DNA from 4 places in the Paenibacillus sp. J22P59 genome. Region 2 is predicted to be linked to each of the others. Evidence: riboswitches for the same ligand, from Rfam matches in the RefSeq annotation. Region 2 holds a riboswitch; each other region holds the start of a gene.
The links. Region 2 has a riboswitch for cyclic di-AMP ahead of AC50YO_RS17820 (hypothetical protein). Riboswitches for the same ligand answer to the same signal wherever they lie in the genome.
Positions count from the first base shown of each region.

Region 1: another riboswitch for cyclic di-AMP. It lies ahead of AC50YO_RS23790 (resuscitation-promoting factor); the one in region 2 lies ahead of AC50YO_RS17820 (hypothetical protein).
Region 3: another riboswitch for cyclic di-AMP. It lies ahead of AC50YO_RS04540 (TrkH family potassium uptake protein); the one in region 2 lies ahead of AC50YO_RS17820 (hypothetical protein).
Region 4: another riboswitch for cyclic di-AMP. It lies ahead of AC50YO_RS23320 (C40 family peptidase); the one in region 2 lies ahead of AC50YO_RS17820 (hypothetical protein).

Region 1 is NZ_JBXENX010000019.1:52,403-57,795, forward strand. It holds gene rsmA (16S rRNA (adenine(1518)-N(6)/adenine(1519)-N(6))-dimethyltransferase RsmA) at 1-704, opposite strand, end outside; gene rnmV (ribonuclease M5) at 716-1,255, opposite strand; gene AC50YO_RS23790 (resuscitation-promoting factor) at 1,437-2,585, opposite strand; cyclic di-AMP (ydaO/yuaA leader) riboswitch at 2,828-3,033, opposite strand; gene AC50YO_RS23795 (TatD family hydrolase) at 3,218-3,991, opposite strand; gene AC50YO_RS23800 (HD domain-containing protein) at 4,021-5,316, opposite strand.
Region 2 is NZ_JBXENX010000009.1:312,118-317,510, forward strand. It holds gene kdpB (potassium-transporting ATPase subunit KdpB) at 1-855, opposite strand, end outside; gene kdpA (potassium-transporting ATPase subunit KdpA) at 884-2,554, opposite strand; gene kdpF (K(+)-transporting ATPase subunit F) at 2,586-2,666, opposite strand; gene AC50YO_RS17820 (hypothetical protein) at 2,817-3,239, opposite strand; cyclic di-AMP (ydaO/yuaA leader) riboswitch at 3,379-3,553, opposite strand; cyclic di-AMP (ydaO/yuaA leader) riboswitch at 3,654-3,891, opposite strand; cyclic di-AMP (ydaO/yuaA leader) riboswitch at 4,290-4,460, shown strand; gene AC50YO_RS17825 (hypothetical protein) at 4,465-4,860, shown strand; gene AC50YO_RS17830 (ABC transporter permease) at 4,911-5,393, opposite strand, start outside.
Region 3 is NZ_JBXENX010000002.1:282,303-287,695, forward strand. It holds gene AC50YO_RS04535 (potassium channel family protein) at 1-395, opposite strand, end outside; gene AC50YO_RS04540 (TrkH family potassium uptake protein) at 413-1,756, opposite strand; cyclic di-AMP (ydaO/yuaA leader) riboswitch at 1,840-2,020, opposite strand; gene AC50YO_RS04545 (CPBP family intramembrane glutamic endopeptidase) at 2,314-3,954, shown strand; gene uvrC (excinuclease ABC subunit UvrC) at 3,920-5,393, opposite strand, start outside.
Region 4 is NZ_JBXENX010000018.1:38,318-43,710, reverse strand. It holds gene motB (flagellar motor protein MotB) at 1-62, opposite strand, end outside; gene motA (flagellar motor stator protein MotA) at 46-846, opposite strand; gene AC50YO_RS23335 (hypothetical protein) at 1,019-1,312, shown strand; gene AC50YO_RS23330 (GNAT family N-acetyltransferase) at 1,319-1,849, opposite strand; gene AC50YO_RS23325 (cryptochrome/photolyase family protein) at 1,968-3,317, opposite strand; gene AC50YO_RS23320 (C40 family peptidase) at 3,442-3,912, opposite strand; cyclic di-AMP (ydaO/yuaA leader) riboswitch at 3,916-4,068, opposite strand; gene AC50YO_RS23315 (hypothetical protein) at 4,358-5,173, opposite strand; gene AC50YO_RS23310 (M1 family aminopeptidase) at 5,191-5,393, opposite strand, start outside.

The sequences.
Region 1 (5,393 bases), on a different contig from region 2:
ATACGGAAGAAGTGGTCCTCATCGGGCACATCCACGGGAGGCTTATCCCGAAGCGCAAGCTTAATAACAGCAGAATCCACATTCGGCTGCGGAATGAATACCGTATGCGGCACGATACATACGAGACTCGGCTCGCAATAATACTGCACAGCCACACTGAGACTGCCATATTCTTTGCCGCCCGGCTTGGCTGCCATCCGCTCGGCTACTTCCTTCTGGATCATAACAACAATATTTTCTAAAGGCAATCGTTCCTCCAGCAGCTTCATCAGAATCGGTGTCGTCACATAATAAGGCAAATTCGCCACTACGCTTACGCCAGATACATCCGAGAATTGCTCTTCAAATAACTGCTTTAGATCCAGCTTCAGTATATCGCCATGTACGACCTCTACGTTATTCTCCTCTTCAAGAACATCACGCAGGATCGGAATTAATCGGTTATCAATCTCAACAGCTGTTACCTTTGCGGCTGCAGACGCGAGATGCTGAGTCAATGCACCAATACCAGGTCCAATCTCAAGTGCGCCCTTCGTTTCATTAAGATCGGCTGCTGCTACAATTTTGTGCAATATATTCTGATCAATAAGAAAATTTTGCCCTAAGCTCTTCTTGAAAGAAAAACCATACTTTGCGACAATTTCTTTGGTTCTTCTAGGCGTCGCTACCTCTACTGCCTTCATATTCTGTTCTTGCCCGCTCATTATCCCCACTCCTATCCCTCTTCCATCTTGCCCAGCGCTTCCAAGAACTCTTCACGGGAGATTCGGAAGCTTGTACAACGCTTATAGAACTGCTTGCCATTGGCATACCCAATGCCAAGCAGATTGCCCATCAGCAGACGACGGTTTGCTGCCTCAGGATGTACAATAAGCCCAGCATCCATCAAGTCATCCCAAGTAATCTCCCCCAGACCCTCTGGCGTCTCTGTACGCAGTTCGGCAAGGGCTTGGCGAATGGCCTCCGGCGCAGCGTTCTCAATGCCGATATCACCTTTATACATAGCCTTCTCCTGCGGCAGAAAAGCATGCTTACAGCCAGGAACGCGGCCTGCAACAATTTTGCGAATACGCTCACCAGCATGATCAGGGTCTGTGAATATGATAACTCCTCTTCGCTCTTGAGCCAGCAGGATGCGTCTAAGAACGTCCTCTCCTATAGCGGAACCGTTCGTCTCAATGGTATCTGCTTCAACCGCTCGCTTAATGGCAACCGTATCATCTTTGCCTTCTACAACAATAATCTCCTTAATCAATAAAAACATCCCTTTCCATCGAAAGAAAGTGCAACCTTCATTCCTATGACAACGTCTATTTACTATATCCGTAATCTCTTGTTTAATGAATGTTTACTGCCCCTGAACAGACAAAAAGAAGAGGCAGTGCCTCTCCTTATCATGACATATTTAGCTTCTAAATACGATACCGTCATCTCGCCTAGCTTGCTGACGGCTTATTTGGCCCAAGTACGTATACCGTGAACCCTTTCTTTCTGCCAAAATTGGTTGCCTGCTTCGCACTGTCGAAGTACACATCAATTTTGTTGCCTTTGATTGCACCGCCCTTATCCTCCGCTCTGCGGAAGCCGATGCCTTCGATATATACCCACCAACCGATTGGAATGACTTTAGGATCGACTGCAATCGTACGTCCCTCTGTCACACGTGTACCGGAAGCTGTGATTCCGAAATCAGGGTGATCTTTTCCTTTGCCTGTGGAGCGCAGATCCGCTGTATAGGCCGTAAGAGTGAAGTTGCTCAATACTTTCTTAGCTTTGAACGTAACACCTCTCTTAGTATAGCTCATGAGGCTTGGACTTTTGTTGGAAAGCACCTGTACCTTAGGCTCTGCCTTCTTCGTTCCGACTGCAACAACCTGATTGACCGCTCTCGCTTCAACCACCTTGCTCACGACAGTCTCTGATATAAGAACACCATTCTCATAATGCTTCTCTATATTCTCGACGACAAGGCCCTCTTTACCGGTCTGAACCAACTTCTCCTTGCCTGTCTCCAGAGTCGGATCTTCCTTCTTAACGATCGAGAACGGAGTAGTACGCTCTTTCTCACTCACTTTTTTGTCAACGCGGATAACGGATAAGGTCATATCCTCCGTGACTAGTGTGCTCAACGATGGCAATATCTTATCTTGATCGCGAACCGAAATATTCAAATCATCGATCGCTGCTTGCACTGTTTTCTCTGTCGTGTACATCGTTGAGGTCTTGCCATCAGCTTTTACAACGACTGGAACCGCGAAATTAATCTCAATCCGGTCTCCGTCTTTGATGGACGCATTCAGAGGAACTGAGACCTCATCATGCGGACCAATTGTAATAGCTTGTTCATCCAGTAGGCGTTGCAGGACCCATTGTTTTGTCTTCACAATAGTTTCTTGTCCATTAACCACTACGGATACGCTTTTGTCAGCCGATCCGTACAACAACACCAAAAACATGAAAGTCATAGCGATTGAGATAGTAGCACTCAGAAGAATCAAACGCAAGTTTCCATGCTTCCATCGCAATGCGAAAGACATGCTGGATGATCGTTTCACATGGGTTTCCTTAGCTTGGATAATGCCCACTTCATCGGTCCTCCTTCATAGCCCCGCCGCCTAGTGTAACATGATACATTGACGTGACTATAGTATATTGGCGTGATCAACACGCTCCAGTCTATTCTTACGCCCCCCACCTCCTAAATCTACCCTATGTCGACCATTTCCGTGTTATTCGGAAAATAAAAAGAAGCCGTCGACAGAGGATCTGTATCGTGGCTTCCCGAATGGTCTGCTAGACTTCAGGGTTGGTGGATGCACGAGGGTGATCGCTCTCTATAACACGCTTACGAGGTTAGCTGTCGGGTTCGGGCAAGAGAGCTGCCCTAATCACGGATCGAATGCTCATGGCAATCGCCGCAAAATTCACCCCTAGAAGAATTCATCATGGTCTTGTTGTGAGGTAACATTCTCCCCCAACATAGTCGCCCTGGTTCCCCCGCTCTCCGCAATGGAGATTAAGCGCAAACTGGAAATCCAATACAAAAATTTAAAGCTCTGAAATGAATCATACCTTCACCAGAGCCTAGTTGTAAAGATGAGATAAAAGACGATTTTAACGAAATTTCAGCATTACCACTGAAAATTTAGCCGATTTCCCAAGCAAAAATCAGTTTTATCGTCGTAAAGGTCTCGTTTTCTCTGCTTTTCAACCGATTTTACTGAATTCGGAAACATTTTTTACCATTTTGGGTGGTGATTTCAGCAATTTCTTCCTTCGTTTTCCCCTTAATTTCAGCTACCATGTCGGCCACAAGGGATACATAAGAGGTCTCATTTCTCTTCCCTCTATATGGATGCGGGGCCAAATAAGGGGAGTCTGTTTCCATTAATAATCGATCCAAAGGAACTGTTGCAAGCACCTCTTTTGGCACCCTCGCGTTCTTGAATGTAAGCGGTCCACCGAACGAAATATAGAAGTTCATATCGAGACATTGCTTAGCGGTTTCAGGACTGCCAGAAAAACAGTGCATGACCCCTCCAACCTCGGAAGCATTCTCCTCCTTTAATAGTCGAAGAATATCCTCATGGGCATCCCGATTATGAATAACAATCGGTTTATTAAGGCGCTTGGCTAGGCGAATCTGCTCGCGGAACACACGCTGCTGCACGTCCTTGGGAGAAGTATCCCAATGATAATCCAAGCCAATTTCCCCTATTGCTACAACCTTTTCATGTGAACAAAGCTGTTCGATCCATTCCAAATCCTCAGGTCTCATATCAATGCTATCGACAGGATGCCAGCCGACAGCAGCATAGATAAACTCATACTGCTCGGCTAATGCTATTGTCGATGGAATCGTCTCGCGATTAAACCCAATGTTAAGCATTAAATCTACACCAGCAGCTCTTGCTCTTTCAATCACTTCTGCACGGTCTTCGTCGAATTGTGAAGCATCGAGATGGGTATGTGTGTCGAATAAAGAGATCATATTTTGTCATGCTCCTTCTATAATAAGGCTTATAGTTTGAATAGCTCGCGAACAGGCTTGCTTAATTGGTCTGCAGCGGCTGCCAGAGGCTCCTCTGGATAATACAAATGATATTGTCCCTGATGCAGGCCAGTTATAGAGGATACGATGTCGGATTTAGCCGAGATCTCAATAAATCTATCCTGCTCGTCCAACAACAGAATAGGTGTCTTCTCCTCTTTCCCTCCTTTTTTGGTATCGGGACGATAGATGTCATAGGGCTGGTCGAAAGGAAAGTCAATCTCCATATGATAGTCTGGATTAAGGCCTATTTCAACAAACTGGCGTTGCACTTCTTCTAATAAAGTGTCGTCTGGTTCATCTATGGTTATATATTTGTATAAGCGGCGATTCAAGAAGCGGTCGCAGAGATCTGACAAGAGAGCATCAGCCTCTTCAGCCCAGTGAATGAATGCAGCCTGAACATAGGCTTCATCCAGCTTCAAATATTCATTCACGGTAATTGTATTATTGAGAAGATGCTTAATTGGAGTCGGCATCCATCCTAACGCATAGCCGCTTTCATGAAGCTCTTTGGCCCTGCGGAAAATTTGCCTTAATATGATCTCCGAGCTTCTTGTTACAGGATGGAAGTAAATCTGCCAATACATCTGATAGCGGGACATTAGATAATGCTCAATGGCATGCATTCCACTTTCCTTAACAACGATCTTCCCTTGAATCGGACGAAGCACGCGCAGTATGCGCTCCAAATCGAAGTTGCCATAATTCACACCAGTGAAGTAAGCATCTCTTAACAAATAGTCCATTCGATCCGCATCCAACTGACTTGAGATCAAGCTGATGACGATTGGATTGGGGTATGTTTTACGGATAACTGCCGCAACTTGCTGTGGGAAATCATCGGACACTTGCCGAAGAACTCGATTGACTTCCGTGTCCTCCAGCAGAATTGCACAGGTCCATTGCTCATGATGCGTGTCAAATACCTGTTCTAAGGAATGAGAGAAGGGACCATGGCCAACATCATGCAGCAAAGCCGCACATAGAGCGAGCATTCGTTCTTCTCGCGGCCAGCCGGGATAATTATTGCGTTCAAACTGTGAAATTATCTTCCTCGTAATTTCATATACACCAAGTGAATGAGAGAATCGGCTATGCTCAGCTCCATGAAAGGTTAAATAGGAGGTTCCCAGTTGTCTAATTCGACGCAATCGCTGGAATTCTTTTGTATTAATCAAGTCCCAGATGGTTTGATCCTGTACATATATGTACTTGTGAACAGGATCTTTGAACACTTTTTCTTCTGTCAATTGTTGATACATTCTCCAATTCAACCCCTTTTGTTCATTATTTCGACACAAAAATCTAGTATAATGTCGAATAGTGTCGTATTTTAGTT
Region 2 (5,393 bases):
CATCGCCAGCACATTGAATTGCGTGACTCTGTCCATCCCTGCAATGCCAATCGCCGACAATAATCCTCCGATTGTTGTTGGTATCAAGCAGACAAGCAAGGCGACAAGAACAGGGATTTCTAATTGGATATCCAAATAGCTCGCAAAAAAGGGCAGCGTTACGACAACAAGCAGGAAGATGATCGTAAGACTTGTCAGTACCGTATTCAATGCAATTTCATTAGGGGTTTTCTGCCGCTTGGCCCCCTCGACGAGCGAGATCATGCGATCGAGGAAGGACTCGCCCGGATCGCTCGTAATGCGTACTTTAATCTGATCGCTGACGACCATCGTCCCTCCTGTAACGGAGCTGAAATCCCCTCCTGCTTCCTTGATCACAGAGGCTGATTCACCCGTAATTGCAGATTCGTCAACAGATGCGAGACCTTCGATCACTTCGCCATCTCCGGGAATCATCTCCCCCGAAGCGACAACTACGATATCTCCCTTTCTCAGCTCCGAAGAAGAAACTTGCTTCACAGTAGAGCCAACGATTTTATTGGCCATAATATCTTTTTTCGTCTTTTTCAATGAATCCGCCTGTGCCTTGCCTCGTCCCTCCGCCAAAGCTTCAGCGAAGTTAGCGAATAGAATCGTTATGAGCAATATAAGGGCAACGGCAAGATTAAATCCTGTAGAGCTGGCATTCCCGAACGCATCCGGTATAAAGACTAGCAAGAGGGTTACGAAAAATCCCACTTCAACGACGAACATAATCGGATTGCGAATCATCTTTCTCGGATCTAATTTTATAAAGGCCTGCTTCAACGCCTGATTAAGGATTGAACGGTCGACTGCTGATTTTTTCTGGTTCATGCCTGATTCCTCCATTGTTATCCAGGTTCTATGGCTTTAAGGTAAGATGCTCTGCAATCGGTCCAAGCACAAGGGCAGGAAAGAACGTTAGCGCCCCGACGATCAGCACGGTTCCGAGGAAGACACATGCGAACAGTGCATTGTCTGTACGGAAGGTTCCTGTTGTCTCTGGTACCGTCTTCTTCGCAGCTAATGAACCTACTACCGCCAGCAGAAGAATGACAGAAGCATATCTGCCAAGGAACATGACAATCCCCGTTGATATATTCCAGAAAGGTGTGGCATCACCCAAGCCCTCGAATCCTGAGCCATTATTAGCTGCGGAAGAGGTGAATTCATATAATACCTGCGACAGCCCATGGAAACCAGGATTCGATATGGTCCCCGATTGTGTTGCTAGAGCAAGTGCCGTTGGTGCGAGAATAAGAAAAGGCTGAATGAGCAGCGCAACGGCAATGAGCTTCATTTCTCGGCCTTCGATTTTTTTGCCCAGAAACTCTGGTGTCCGCCCGACCATTAGACCCGATAAGAAAACAGCGATAATGGCATACAGCAGCACGTTCAGCAAGCCTACGCCTACGCCCCCGAATACGGTATTAAGCATCATATTGGCGAGCGTAACCATTCCTGCAATCGGGGTCAAGGTATCGTGCATCGTATTGACTGCCCCGGTCTCCGAAGCGGTCGTCACAACCGAATAGAGGGAGGATGCCGCCGTTCCCAGCCGTACCTCTTTTCCTTCCATGGATCCCTGATCCGCTTGAATGCCAAGTGCATTAAGGGCTGGATTCCCGGCAAATTCACTGGTTAGAGAAGTGCCTAGCATCACGATGAACAGCATCGCCATGGAGACGAAGAGAACGCGCCCCTGCTTCGCATTGCCGACCATTTTTCCATAAGTGAAGGGCAGTGCAGTCGTTAGCAGCAGCATAAGCAGCATTTGGAGCAAATTGCTTAAGCCGCCGGTATTCTCAAAAGGATGAGCCGAGTTGACGCCAAAAAATCCGCCGCCGTTATTGCCAAGCTCCTTGATTGCTAAGAAAGAAGCTACCGGTCCGCGAGCAATGTCCTGCGATGCCCCTTCCAGGGTAGTCGCTGTAACTGTAGGCTCCAGCGTCTGCGGCGTGCCAAGCGCGATGAACAGCAGGGCAGCAACAAATGCAATGGGAAGAAAGATCCGCGTAATCCCCCGCACCATGTCGACGAAGAAGTTGCCCAGCGGCTTTCCTGCAAGCCCTCTTATAAAAGCGATAACGATCGCAAGACCAGTCGCAGGAGAGGTAAACATCATGAACACGATTGCGATCATTTGAGATAGATATGATAACCCGCTCTCCCCGCTGTAATGCTGCAAGTTCGTATTAGCCATGAAACTGATTGCCGTATTGAAGGCAAGTGTTGGTTCCATATTGGCAATGCCGCTTGGATTCAAAGGCAGCCAGGCTTGCGTACGGAAGATCAAATACACGATACCAATCATAACCGCATTCGAAATCACAACAGCGGCTGCATATTGCTTCCAAGTCTGATTATCCCGGCGTATGCCTGAAGCAGAGAATATCAGCCTCTCAACAGGAGCAAATATGTTGTCCAATCTTGTCTTGTCATATTGAAATACCTTCGCTACGTACAAGCCTGTCGGCTTGGCTAGCAGCAGCGCCAGCATTAAAGTAAATGCGATGGATAAAAATGCGAACATCGTCAATGGAATTCCTCCTTAGGTATAAGCACTAGAACTTTTCTGGATGAATGAGCACATAAGTTAAGTAGACGAACAAAGCTGCTATTAGGATGACTAACGCCCATATCATTTGGATTCACTTCCCTCTTCTATCGTTGTGGATGCCCACCGGCCTAATCCAATCATGAGCAGAGTTAAAACGATAACGATTCCCGCCATATATATGTCCAGCATTTTTCATTCCTCCTAGGGATGGGTTGCAGGCTTCTTCCTGCTCTAATCACTCAGCCGAATGATGCTCCGGCTCCCGATCACGCAACAAAAATCCAACCTCCGACGCTCGTGTATAAATAATGTGGTTCGCACCCAGCCCTTTGTATATGGCTCGTGGGTTCCAATTTTGTGTAATGATATATAGCGGCTTGGAGGTCCATTGCCTGCAGCATTGAACGTATCTGCAACTTAACGCCAGGCTGCTCTCGAAAATGAATACCTCCGCTATCGCAGCTGATGGCAGCTCCCAACTGCTGCGATCATTCGTATTGAGCCGAATAACGCTCATAACGCCTGCTCGTTTGAAGCGTAGCTCCTCCTGCTTGTTATTCGTTAGCACGATAAAAGGCAGCTGCTTAAACATAAGCTGTCGGATAAAAGAAAGCGTAGCTTCGTTCATGCCAGCTACGAGAATATGCTCTTGTTCCATCTCATTTTCCTCCTGTAAACCCATATAGCAGGAGAAAAAGACAACAAAAAAGAAGCCTACGGGAGCAGAGGTGCTCTCCCGCGGCTTCTTCGGTCATGGAGAAAGAACATTCCATGAAGGGTCGGCTCGCGACGATTGTCGCCTCTCTCAAAATACGCTTACGAGGTTAGCTGTCGGATTCGGGCTTGAGAGTCGCCCTACGCTTGGCTGCAAAGCCTCGCGATTCACCCCATGAGCATTTGCGGCATTCTGATTGCCGTTATTGCTCGTTGGTTCCCCCGTTCCCGTCATGCGGGACTCAGCGTTTCAATTGTACTTGCTGTGCGGCAACAGCTGCATTTTCCATTTTGGGCCGCAAAAAACCACAGAGGCTTATGCCGCTGTGGTCGAATTAATCGATCACAAGCTTCATCATCCCTCTCTCGATCTACGCTTACGAGGTTAGCTGTCGGATTCGGGCGGTGAGAGTCGCCCTACTTTGTAACCGAATGCCTTCGGCCAAAGATTCACCCCTGCGTCATTGCGATCCGACTCTCACATCGAATAGCGCAATGACGCGAATGCACAGCGGGTCTCTTGTTGAAGAAGATCCCGCAATTGCTTGGTTCCCCCGTTTCCCGTCTTGTCAACGGAAACTCAGCGATACAGTTCTGGAAACTTTTTTATAACTCTGAATCGAATCATACTCCCTGCCTTCCTATTGTGTAAAGCGATGGCAGGAACCGAATAGACCGAAAAACAAGGATAAAGACTTAAGAATAGCGCTTTCAATCCACTCCATCTTCACCAATCAACGTATATCTCTCTATTTCTTCAGTTTACGAAATTTATACGAAGTGGCATCCGCTCTCGCCTGCATGAAATTCAGACCTATTATCGCTTGTATCTTAATAGCCGAGCATAAGAGAGTATTTTCGTGAAAAACCATGATTATATAGCCTAAATCAGTCTTGCTATTTACTTTTGACAGGAATAAGGCTTTAAACAGAAAAGCTTCGTTTTACAAAAAACGGTACCGAGTATAACATAGACGCCAAGCCGAAAAAGGCTAATCTGCAATCGCTGAATTCTTGCTAAGAAGCGGGGGAACCATCGCGTGTATTATGAACCTATTAACGGTTATTATGAACGCAAGGGGTGAATCGGGTCTGCATTATGCCTGTAGGGAGCTCTCTATCCCGAATCCGTCAGCTAACTCCGTAAGCGAATACGAGGAGAGATTAAGATGATTATTGTACAAGGTGCCGATCCATTACCTAATGCCGAGCTTCCCCCTGAACTAATCGTAAAAAGAATTGAGCTTTTTATTATCCCGGAACCAGCTATTACAGGAGACACAGGCTATAAAATTTGTATGCGTATAACGACAAATCAGGGCTTTGGACGAAGCGAACTATTCCTCCAAGTAACAGACCTGCCCGCCGATTGGAGCGCTTGGAGTGCTGCTTTATCCCACTATATCGGCAGCATCAGCACAATTCCATTCCTGTGGTCCACAACTCCTGACGATCCTAACCAGCTCCAACGTTTATTCGCGGATTCCGTTACTAACGTTACTGCTGATCTTTGCTGTACACAGCTATTATTGCGACATTCTACCTTCTACTTATCTTTGTTCTAGACACCAACCAGCTAACAGAAGAGAAACCCTGAAATGGACGAATACCGTCTTCAGGGTTTCTTTTTGCTCATTGATTCGTTATGTGGAAGCCTTAGGTCTTTAGTAAACCAGAGCCTATAGCTAAGCCAGCTTAGCAGCATCGCAGTTATTGCAGCTGATGAGGCCAATACGAACATAATAAGTATTTGGTATTTCACAGCCTCGATCGGTTCAGCGCCAGCTACGATCATTCCGGTCATCATCCCCGGGAGCTGGACAAGCCCAACCGTTTTCATGCCATCAATCGTTGGTATCATGCTGGAGCGGACTGAGCGCTTAATTGCGGCCTCAATTGCTTGCTTCGCCGTCGCACCGAGTGCCAGCAAGGTCTCAATTTCTCCTCTTGATGACTCTACCTCACGTTTCATCTGATTAAGATAAAGACCGCATACGACCATCGAGCTGCCAATGATGATCCCGCTGACCGGAATAATATATTGTGGAACAGCTTCAATGATACCAAGTCCGAGCAGCAACCCCATCGTCACAGCTTC
Region 3 (5,393 bases), on a different contig from region 2:
TGATGAGCGACACGAATGCCCATGTCCCGCTCAGGATAGACGATGCGATCCACGCCTATTTTCTCTAATACGCGGCCATGAAGCTCATCCATCGCTTTGGCCACAACCTTTTTCACACCCAGGTCCTTCAACAATATAGTCGTTAATATGCTCGCTTGAATATCGTCTCCGATTGCCACAACGCCGCAGTCGAAATTCCTTACGCCGAGTGAGCGCAGCGTTTCTTCATCTGTACAATCAGCCGACACCGCATAAGTAAGAATATTGCTCATCTCTTGGACAGCTTCTTCGTCCTTATCTATGCCGAGCACCTCATGCCCCAGCTCGATCAGCTCTCTCCCAAGGCTTGATCCGAATCTCCCTAGACCTACGATAACAAATTGATGATTTTTCATTTTCTCTCCCTGTTCCCCTAACCAATCGTAATTTTGCCTTCAGGATATCGGTAAAGCTCTCTATCTGTCTTCTTGCCGAGCGCATAAGCAAGCGTCAAAGGCCCCAGCCTGCCAGCAAACATCGTCACCATAATAAGGACTTTGCCGATGTCCGTAAGCTCTGGAGTCAATCCCATCGACAAGCCGACTGTACCGAAGGCCGATGTCGTCTCGAACAATATTTTTAGAAACTGCTGATCCTCCGTTGTCGCCAGCAGCATTGTGACGAACAAGACGAAGCCAAGCGACAGCATCGTAATCGTCAATGCTTTCATAACGCGCTCCTTGGCTAGGCGCTGCCGGAAAAAGACGATATCCTCCTTGCCTTTGGCCATCGCGACGACGGCACCAATGAGCGTCGTGAACGTTGTGGTCTTAATTCCGCCCCCGGTTGAGCCCGGTGATGCCCCTATGAACATCAATATAATAGTGAAGAATAATGTCGCTTGGCGAAGCTCCGTATAATCAAGCGTATTTGCTCCCGCCGTTCTCGGTGTAACAGATTGGAAGAAGGAGGCGAGCAGCTTGCCGCCCCAATTCAGGGAACCAAGCGTCGCGTTATTCGTGAATTCAAAGATAAAAATAACAATAGTCCCAACAGCGATAAGAGCGGCCGTCATAGATAAGACGACCTTGCTATGAAGGGAAAGCCTTTTGTTCTTGCGGTATTCCAGCAAATCAGACAACACGATAAACCCGATGCCCCCGAGAATAATAAGCAGCATAGCTGTTATATTCACAACGGGATCATTCACATAAAGCGTCAGGCTCCTATAGTTGCCGAAAATATCAAAGCCTGCATTATTAAATAAAGATATCGAATGGAAAACACCAAAATACAAAGCTTTGCCTAAAGGCATATCAGCCGCGAAGCGTGATGCGAATAGCAACGCTCCGACCAGCTCAATCGTTAATGAATAAGTAATAACCTTGCGAATGAGACGAACGATGCCTTCCATACTCGTCTGGTTCATCGCTTCTTGCAAGAGCAATCGTTCTCGCAGCGATATTTTTTTACGCAGCACAAGCGAAATCAATGTTCCCATCGTCATGAATCCAAGACCGCCCACTTGTATTAATCCAAGCAGAACAATTTGTCCACCAGTCGTAAAGTATGTGCCTGTATCCACTACGACAAGCCCTGTCACACATGCTGCAGAGGTTGCCGTGAACAACGCATCTATAAACCTGGGCATATCGCTGCCACTTGTAGCGAATGGCATGGACAATAATATAGCGCCAATCACTATTATAACGGCCAGACCTGATACAAATATGCGCGGCGGCGACCATTTCTTCACATTCCAAATCCTTTTCCACATCTTCCTGCTGGCTCCTCAATGATTCGTAAACAAGAGTTCGGGCATAAAAAAAAGCACTGGAAGCCCAATGCTAATATGCGATGAGTCCTGTTCCATACAGCCTACGAGGTTAGCTGACGGATTCGGGCCTGGACAGGCAGCCCTATTCAGCGGTATATAGAAGAAACCTCCTATTTGCCGCCAAAATTCACCCCTTGCTGACGGATCTATTCCACAGCATTATGGTTCCCCCGTTTTCAAACGGAAATTCGGCTGTTGCTATTCAATTTAAGATTCAAGTTCTACTAACGTTAACGATTATAAGCCCTAGCTATGGGGAACATAAAGGAAGCAAAACAGATAAATAAGCTTGAATTCGATCAAAAACAGGCAACTGCATCAAGCAGCCTATCCAAGGCGTCGTGCACATCGTTATTTCTCGCTTTTATGATTGTTCCGCTTCCTTGCTTCACATTCCCTTACCATTTGAAGGACCTAATATTGGATAAAACAGCCTTTTATATGGTATGGTTACATGGATGTACAAGAAAAATATATTAATTATTCTGAGGTGAACTATGGTTGATTCCATTGCCCGTCATGATTGGAAACGATTCGTATGGGCGGCAATTATCGGTGCGGTTATTTTCCTGATTACACAAGTAGGACCGCTTGCGCAGCAATATTTGAATACGGATGCTACAACCTCCAACGTCATTAGTAACGAAAAAGCCGAGCAAATCGCAATTCAATTTGCGACGCAGCAATTCGGCGAGAAGGCTCTGAAAGCCAATACGATCTATCAGACGGACAGCCTGACGACCGGATATTTCTCCAAGGAGAAAATGCTCGAAGCCTATGACAAAAAATTCGGCAGCACCTATCCAAACGATACTTACCAATCTCAGGTTGATCTTGAGAATGGCAGCAGCGTATTCGTCTATGTACATATGAGCAACGGAAGCGTCACAAGCTGGAAGCTGTTCAACGCTGACACGGCTCCCTTAGCTACAGAGAAGGAGCTCCTTGCAACTGCTGAGCAATTCGCTGTCAGTAAGGGCTTCCAGCTTAATGAATTGAAGGAACGTTACGTCAGCGATGAAGGGTATGTGGTCTTCCAGCCTGCTGGCTACAAGCAAGGCGACGCTCAGCTGGAGCTGACCGTTGGCGTCGACCAATTGGCAAGCAGCCCCGTCGTCACGGTCTTTAAGCCTGTCTTCAAAGTGCCTGCGAGCTATGATGCCCTTATTGCTTCCCAGAAAAAATGGGCGGATGCTCTATCCATGGTATCCTTGCTGCACTTATGCGTGATGTCTCTCATCTTATCTATTATCTATGCCATCTTGTACCGCCAAAACACAACGTTCAAACGGGGAATCATTCTCAGCCTCATTTTTATGTTCTTTTATATTTATAACAACCTGAATATGATGGACGGCATTCGTTCTCAGTTTGGCGAGGAAATAACGACTGATTCCATGATGAAGGTTATGATGTTCGTTACGATTCTTTTGCTACTCCCTGTCGGCATCAGCGTATACTTTGCTCTTGTCGCTGGAGATGGAATGTGGCGCTCATGGAAGCGTCCATTGTGGCCCGGCTTCCGCGAGCCAGGCTACGGCCAGCATGTATGGCGCAGCGTAGGGCTTGGCTACCTATTCGCCCTCATCCTGCTTGGCATACAATCCGTCATCTTTATCGTCCTGACGTTCGCAATCGGCTCATGGGGCACTAGCGATGCTACACAGTCACCCTATAATATGGATGCGCTCTGGATGCTTCCTATGCTGGCTTGGTGTGCTGCTATTTCTGAGGAAGCTATCTATCGCCTGTTCGGCATTGCCCTGTTCAAGCGCTGGTTCAAGAATACGTTCGTCGCCGCTCTTATTCCAACTCTTCTCTGGACGCTCGGCCACGTCGGATACCCGATCTTTCCATTCTACACGCGAATTATCGAGCTGATTATTATTGGTCTTGCATTCAGTTACATCTTCTTGCGCTACGGCTTTATTACCGCCGTATTCACACATGCCATATTCAACACGTTGCTCATGGGCATATCTTTGATCTCTGTAGGCGGAACCGTTAATATAACCGCAGCGATCCTTTACACGGTACTGCCTGTCGCCATCGCATGGATCATCAAATTCTGGCATGATAAAAAAGGGCCGAAGCCGTCCTCCATTAAGACGACGGCTCCTCCCTCAGCGCAGCAATAATCTCACCAGCAAGCTTATCACCGATAGCAAGAGGCCTGAAGTCTTCGACGGAGGCCTCTTTTATTTTTTTTATCGAGCCAAAATGCTTGAGCAGAAGCTTCCGGCGCTTCTCTCCAATGCCCGGTATCGCATCCAGCTGCGAAGCGATCATCGACTTGCCGCGCTGCTCACGATGGAAGGATATCGCGAAGCGATGGACCTCCTCTTGGATACGCTGCAGCAAATAAAACTCTTGGCTGTCACGAGGCAGCGGCACGACCTCTGGCGGATCACCCGTCATGAGCTGCGCTGTCTTATGCTTCGTATCCTTCACCAAGCCGCATACGGGTATATACAGTCCCAGCTCATTGTGGAGCACATCAAGCGCTGCTGCGATCTGTCCCTTGCCTCCATCCACTACGATAAGGTCTGGCGCTGCAAGCTGATCCTTCAGCACCCGTTCATAACGCCGGCGTACAACCTCGCGCATCGTTTCATAATCATCCGGTCCGACAACCGTCTTAATCTTATATTTGCGGTACTCCTTCCGATCTGGCTTGCCATCTGTGAAGACCACCATCGCCGATACCGGATTCGTCCCTTGAATATTAGAGTTATCGAATGCTTCTATTCGGCTGACCGCAGGCAGGCCAAGCCAGTTCGCGAGCGCCTGAACAGCTTTGACGCTGCGTTCCTCATCCCGCTCAATAAGCCGGAATTTATCAGCCAGCATAATCTTTGCATTCTCTATTGCCATCGACACTACTTCACTTTTGCGGCCCCGTTGAGGCATCAGCACCTTCACCTTAAGCCAGCTGTGCAGCAAGGTAGTCACGTCCTCTGCACGCGAAGCGACTGTCTCACTGCCAGCACTATTGCCGACATCCTCCGTCTCAGGTGGCTGCGGAAGCAAGATTTGCTTCGGCAGGGCAGGATTGTCACTGTAATACTGCGTGACGAAGGTCATAAAATCATCATACTCTTCCCCATAATACGGGAAGGTCGTTCCGCGCCGTTCGATCATCTTGCCTTGACGCATATATAGAATTTGGACGCACATCCAGCCCTTTTCTACGGCATAGCCGAAAATATCCCTGTCCAGCGCATCGGACATCGTTATTTTTTGCTTCTCCATAACCGCATCGATATTAATAATTTGGTCGCGGTATTCCTTCGCACGCTCGAAGTCTAATTCTTCCGCCGCAGCTTCCATTTTCTGCTGCAAATCAACCTTGACGACATCATGCCCGCCATTCAAAAACTTCGAAATTTCCTGCACCATCGCGTCATACGTTCCCGGCTCGATCTCGAACTCGCAAGGTGCGATACATTGCCCTAGATGGTAATACAGGCATACCTTATCCGGAAGCGTATTGCATTTGCGCAGCGGGTAGAGCCGATCCAGAAGCTTCTTCGTCTGCTGGGCAGCATAAGCATTCGGGTAAGGGCCAAAGTACTTG
Region 4 (5,393 bases), on a different contig from region 2:
GGGATGAGCCAGGATTCATCCACATGCTCCTCGTGATCATCGTGCTTATGCTTTTTGCTCAACTGTTCCTTCCTCCTTCTCCTTCAACTTCAATCGCTCTGTCGGAGTCAGGAAGACGGAAAGCTTCTGATTGATGGCGATGGTCGATACGCCAGATTGAATGGAGAGAAGGCCTTCTACCATCATAAGACGAATTTGAATCTCACGCTTGGATATACGCTTCAGCTTGTTGGCAATAGGATGCCAAAGCACATAACCGGTGAATATACCAAGCAAGGTCGCGATGAAGGCGCCGGCAATGGATTTGGCTAGAGTCGCCATGTCGTCCATATGCCCGAGTGCACCGACTAGACCAACAACCGCTCCGAGTACACCGAGAGTAGGAGCATAGGTTCCGGCTTGGGTGAAAATAAGAGCTCCTGCCTTATGACGATCCTCCGTAGCGGAGATGTCCTCAAGCAATACATCACGTACGAAATCCTGATCATTGCCGTCAATAATCATGCGCATGCCATTACGAAGAAAAGTATCTTCTATTTCATCTACTTTCGCTTCAAGGGCGAGCAAGCCCTCGCGGCGAGTAATAGAAGCCCATTCCATAAAGTACTCGATTAATTTCTCACGAGGCATGAGGGATGGTTCTGTGAATGCGATTTTGAACAGCTTGCCTACTTTTGTTAGCTCTGACATTGGGAAAGCAACCAATACAGCAGCAACCGTTCCTACGATAATGATCATAAAAGCAGCGGGGTTAAGCAGGTTAGAGAGAGCAGCCCCTTTGAACACCATTCCCACTAATACAGCTACAACACCTAGTACAATACCAATTATTGTTGAGTTTTTCATCATGCACCCCGTCCAGTACGTATTCGACAATTCTTTCTTTATATATCGACAGGATGGGGTTATGAAATTAGACTTTCGGAATGATTTACGAGGATAGGCGTTAAATTTCATAAAATGCGGTAAAATGAGAGTATAAGAGACATCCTAAAATAAGCAAAAGGTGGTTAACAGCATGGGAGTAAGACACGGTAGAGAATACGAGGATATTCTGAAGGAGCTCACGGAGGCAGTGAGCGCAATCGACAGCAGCTATACCTTCTTCGAGATGGAGCAAGAGGAATGGGAAGCCTTGGGGGCAGAAGATCGCCATGAGGTTATGGAAGCGCTGGCGGATGATGTCTTCTTCGGTCTAGGCGAGCAGTCGGTTATAGCTGTCGGAGGCGGAACCATTACGTACCATTCCAAGCATCATGTCATTGAGGTAGCCCAAGGGGATAATGTGACCCGAATGATTCGTTTGGTGTAACCTGGCCTAAGAATGCTTAGGCCGGTACACCATACAGTGGAATTCTGCCTCTGGCGGTCCACTGGGAACAGGACGGCTGTACGTATCTTCGATACAGAAGCCTGCTTGCTCGTAAGCTCGAATGGCGCGTTTGTTCCACGTCAGCACCTCCAGATCAATCTCATTGCCGGGCGTTCTGCGCCTGGCTTCTTGTGCAAGAAAAGCGGCAAACACAGCGCCATTCCCATTGCCGCACAGCTCCGGGAGAAGGCCAAGTCCAATTCGAGTGACCCCTACGATGGGAAAGAACTGGGCAAATCCGATTAATACAGCTTGTTTATTTATAATGGCCGCATATTGGTTGTGCCGAAGGACGGGATCGCCGAATTCGATTTCGTCCTTTTGCATGTCTGCCCATGCAGGCCAGTTATATAAGTCATAAGGCGGCTCATACCGCCAAGTGCATAGCGCTTGCGCATGCTCAACGCTAAGGGGCAATAGAATCATTTCGGATGCAGAAAGTTTATAATGAGAAAAGGCTTGAAAAGAATCGGACATGCCGTTCACCAACTCCTATTGTAAGGTTAGTCCATTCTATAAGTATATATTAACTTGCCTTGGATGAAGTGCTGGTACTAGGGTGTCGCCAAGACCAGCAAGTAGCTAGTTAGTCTGATTAGCCTAATAGAATCTTATAAATCGCAATAGCTCTGCTGCGTGAAGCTTTTAGATCAACGATAGCTCCCGGCTGCGGCTCATGGATTTCCTTATCGGACAAGTGAGCAAGCTGAGGAAGCCATTGGCGGATATAGGCTCCGCTTGGATCATGCGTCCGGGATTGCGTTAAGGGATTCATAATCCGGAAGTAGGGTGCGGCATCATATCCTAAGGAAGAGCTCCATAACCATCCACCCCGATTCAGTGTATTGTCATAGTCGCTTAGGTGAAGGCGGAAATAGCTTTCTCCAAGGGTGAACGGACAGAGCAGGTTCTTAGTCAAGAACATGGCTGTGACCATGCGGAGCCGATTGGGCAGCTGTCCCGTATGATTCAATTGGGTCATCGCCGCATCTATAATTGGAATTCCGGTTCTCCCGGCAGCCCAAGCCTCAAAGTGCTCATCAGATAAAAGGGATAAGTCTAGTGTACTCTCATAAGAAAAGTAATGCTCATTGTACATCGCTTGATAGATGTAAAAATCACGCCAGGCAAGCTGTCTAATCCACGCTTCTGAGCCGGGTAGTCCCAGGCACCATTCATACGCTTGTCGTGCCGATAGGGCTCCTGTGTTCAAGAAGCGGGATAATTCACTCGTCCGATTGACCGCGTAGTGATCCCGTTCGTCCACATAAGAGGACAATCGCTCTCTACTGAACAGCTCTAACTGATCGGTCACAGTTGAATAAAGATCACATGTACTGGAAGAGGCGCTTAAGACGGCAGTTATCTCGCTTGGCAGGGTGTATCGCACAGTGATGCTGCTGTGCAATTGTGTAACGGTTGTTAAGTCTGTAAGAGAAGCACTTCCTGAAGGCGTATAATACTGAAGCATATAGGAGCTCCACATCCGATAAAAAGGCGTGAATACTTTGTAGGGCTCTGTTCTCCTAGTAAAGGTCTGGAACGCTTCGAGGTCGATCAGAGAGGAATCTGCCAGCGGCATCCATCTGATTCGGGCTGCTGAGCAAGCTAGTTGGATTCCTTTATCTCGTTCTCGGGCATAAGGGGTGTAATCCGCATGGACGATAACCTCTTCGATCGGATACTTCTGCAGGAGGGCTGCAACAATTTGAGCAGGATTGCCGTATAGAATATGAAGCTGCTTGCCCACTGATGAATAGGCCCGCAGAAGTGTCGCCGCTTGAGCAATGAAGTTGCGTCCGCTATGGCTGTTCAATCGCTCATCGCTAATTAGGGATGGATCAAGGACAAGCAGATGAATGCCCGTATGATGATGCTTATGAATATAATTAAATGCTCGCATATCGTTTGAACGCAGGTCTTTGCGGTGAATAAATAAGTACATAGCAAGCGGTCCTCCTTAAGATTATAAAAACAGAAAAGCCGCAAGCGATTTGTCCAAGAGACAAATAACTGCGGCTCTGCTGAATAAGACCCATAATCACTTCGGCCAGGAAGTGGTGATAAGCTTATTCTTCGTCAGCATATTTTTCAAACGTAGTAGTGTTCATAACGCGACGAGCGTTCACGTACCGATTCTCATAATAGGAATCGCTCAGCTTGCTAATTACAACGCCCTTGCTGGACGAGGAATGTGCAAATTTGCCATCTCCTACATAGATGCCGACATGGGATACACCTTTACCGTTCGTGTTGAAGAATACAAGGTCTCCAGCAACGAGATCGCTCTTAGCGACCGCTTTTCCTGCCTTTGATTGTGAGCCGGATGTACGGGGAAGTTCAATTCCCATCTTATCGAATACATAGCTCGTGAATCCAGAGCAATCAAAGCCTTTCGTCGACGTTCCGCCGCTTTGGTACGGAGTGCCGATTAACTCATCGATGATGCCGTTCATTTTGGAATCCGCGAAAGCGCTGCCTGCTTGAAAGGCAAGCATTAACACGAGTCCCAGTAGTAGTGCGGTAACTTTTTTCAAAATGGTGGAGCTCCTTCCAATTGCCGACGAGGTTAGCTGTGGGGTTCGGTTGAAGGATCCCTATGATTTCTCAGGCGCCGATCAAGTCGGACGTCGAAATCAATTCACCCAGAGGTGGTTCCCCCGTTTCCAGTACAAGGAATTTGGCAAGTTTTTTATGTACCTGCTAACTATTCGTTTTTTTCCACGTATCTCCTCCTTCAATTGGCAAATTCTAATAATTCTCATGTAATGTTTTGGCTATTGAGCGCGTATATTCGTGTTTTCTGCTTATTTTATATAAATTAGAGGCGTGCAAATGCTAATAACTTTTATTTATGTGGAGTTTAAGAGAAATATGTTGTTTTTTTATAGGGACGATAGTCTGGGGATATATCAAAACGGCTCGTAGCTTGCAGTTCCAACAGTGGAACTGCAAGCTACGAGCCGTTTTTTTTCGTGCCTCACATTAACTTTCTTTGGATTGCAGGCAATCGTACTGGGCAGCAACGGTCCACACCTTCATCATAGTTCGGATGAGATGGAAGCTCTGGTGGAGAATTAAGGCCAGCAGGCCGGCCCATACAAGCGAGATGCCGCTTACAAATAGGTTAATGCCTGCACCGATTCCCCACATAGCGAAGGTTAAGCCTGCATAAGGAATCAGATGGCGAAGAGCCTTCCACAGCGCATGCAGAGTTCCGCTGCGAGTAATAATGCCAAAGGCCATCGACAAGAAGAGCAGATGGAGCAGAATCCCCCAGAGCAGCCACCCTGCGGCTAACGGCAGCGTGTGTTGTAATAGCTCTCCGGGAGAGGAGCTATGGAGGATTCCCTTCACAGCTCGCGGGAGCAGCCACCATGCTGGTGCCAATGCAAGCAGCATCTCTGCCCAGTATAATAGCGTAACCGGCTTCCACGCCTTACGTATGCCTTGCAGGAATTGTGTACCTTTATGATCATTTGCATGATGAAGGGAGTAGAACAGACCTGCATTGAAAAGTGGAGTGAGCAGCATTCGGGCAGCAAACAGCCCTCCAAGCATCCATAGGTATGGTGTGCTCAGATCCGTCTTAGTCAGCTGGAACTGGGCTTCATGCATGAAGAGCTGTACGGATGAACCGTAGGGAGAGCTGTCTGGGAAACGCCTGAGCAGCGGCGATATGACCGAGTCTACGAAGCGATATAAGAAGAAACCCCAGAGCAGCTGATACAGAAACAATAGGATAACGATATAGAAATGCTTGATAGCCAGTCTCCAGCCTTGTATGATATGGCCTTTCATTGCCTCTCCTCCTTTCCTTACCAGCTTAGTGTCCCAAGCAATCCCTCGATCATTTTGGCAACGCCCATGCTCCATCTTGTACGGGCCGCTTCTGACAGTTCGGCTTTCATAAAGTTGTTATAGTACTTGTTATCTAGTACATTGCTGTGCTGCGGATCCAAGGCAACCCATTCCAACGGTGCGCTATGAACGACCTTATATTGGACATGTGCCTCCTCGG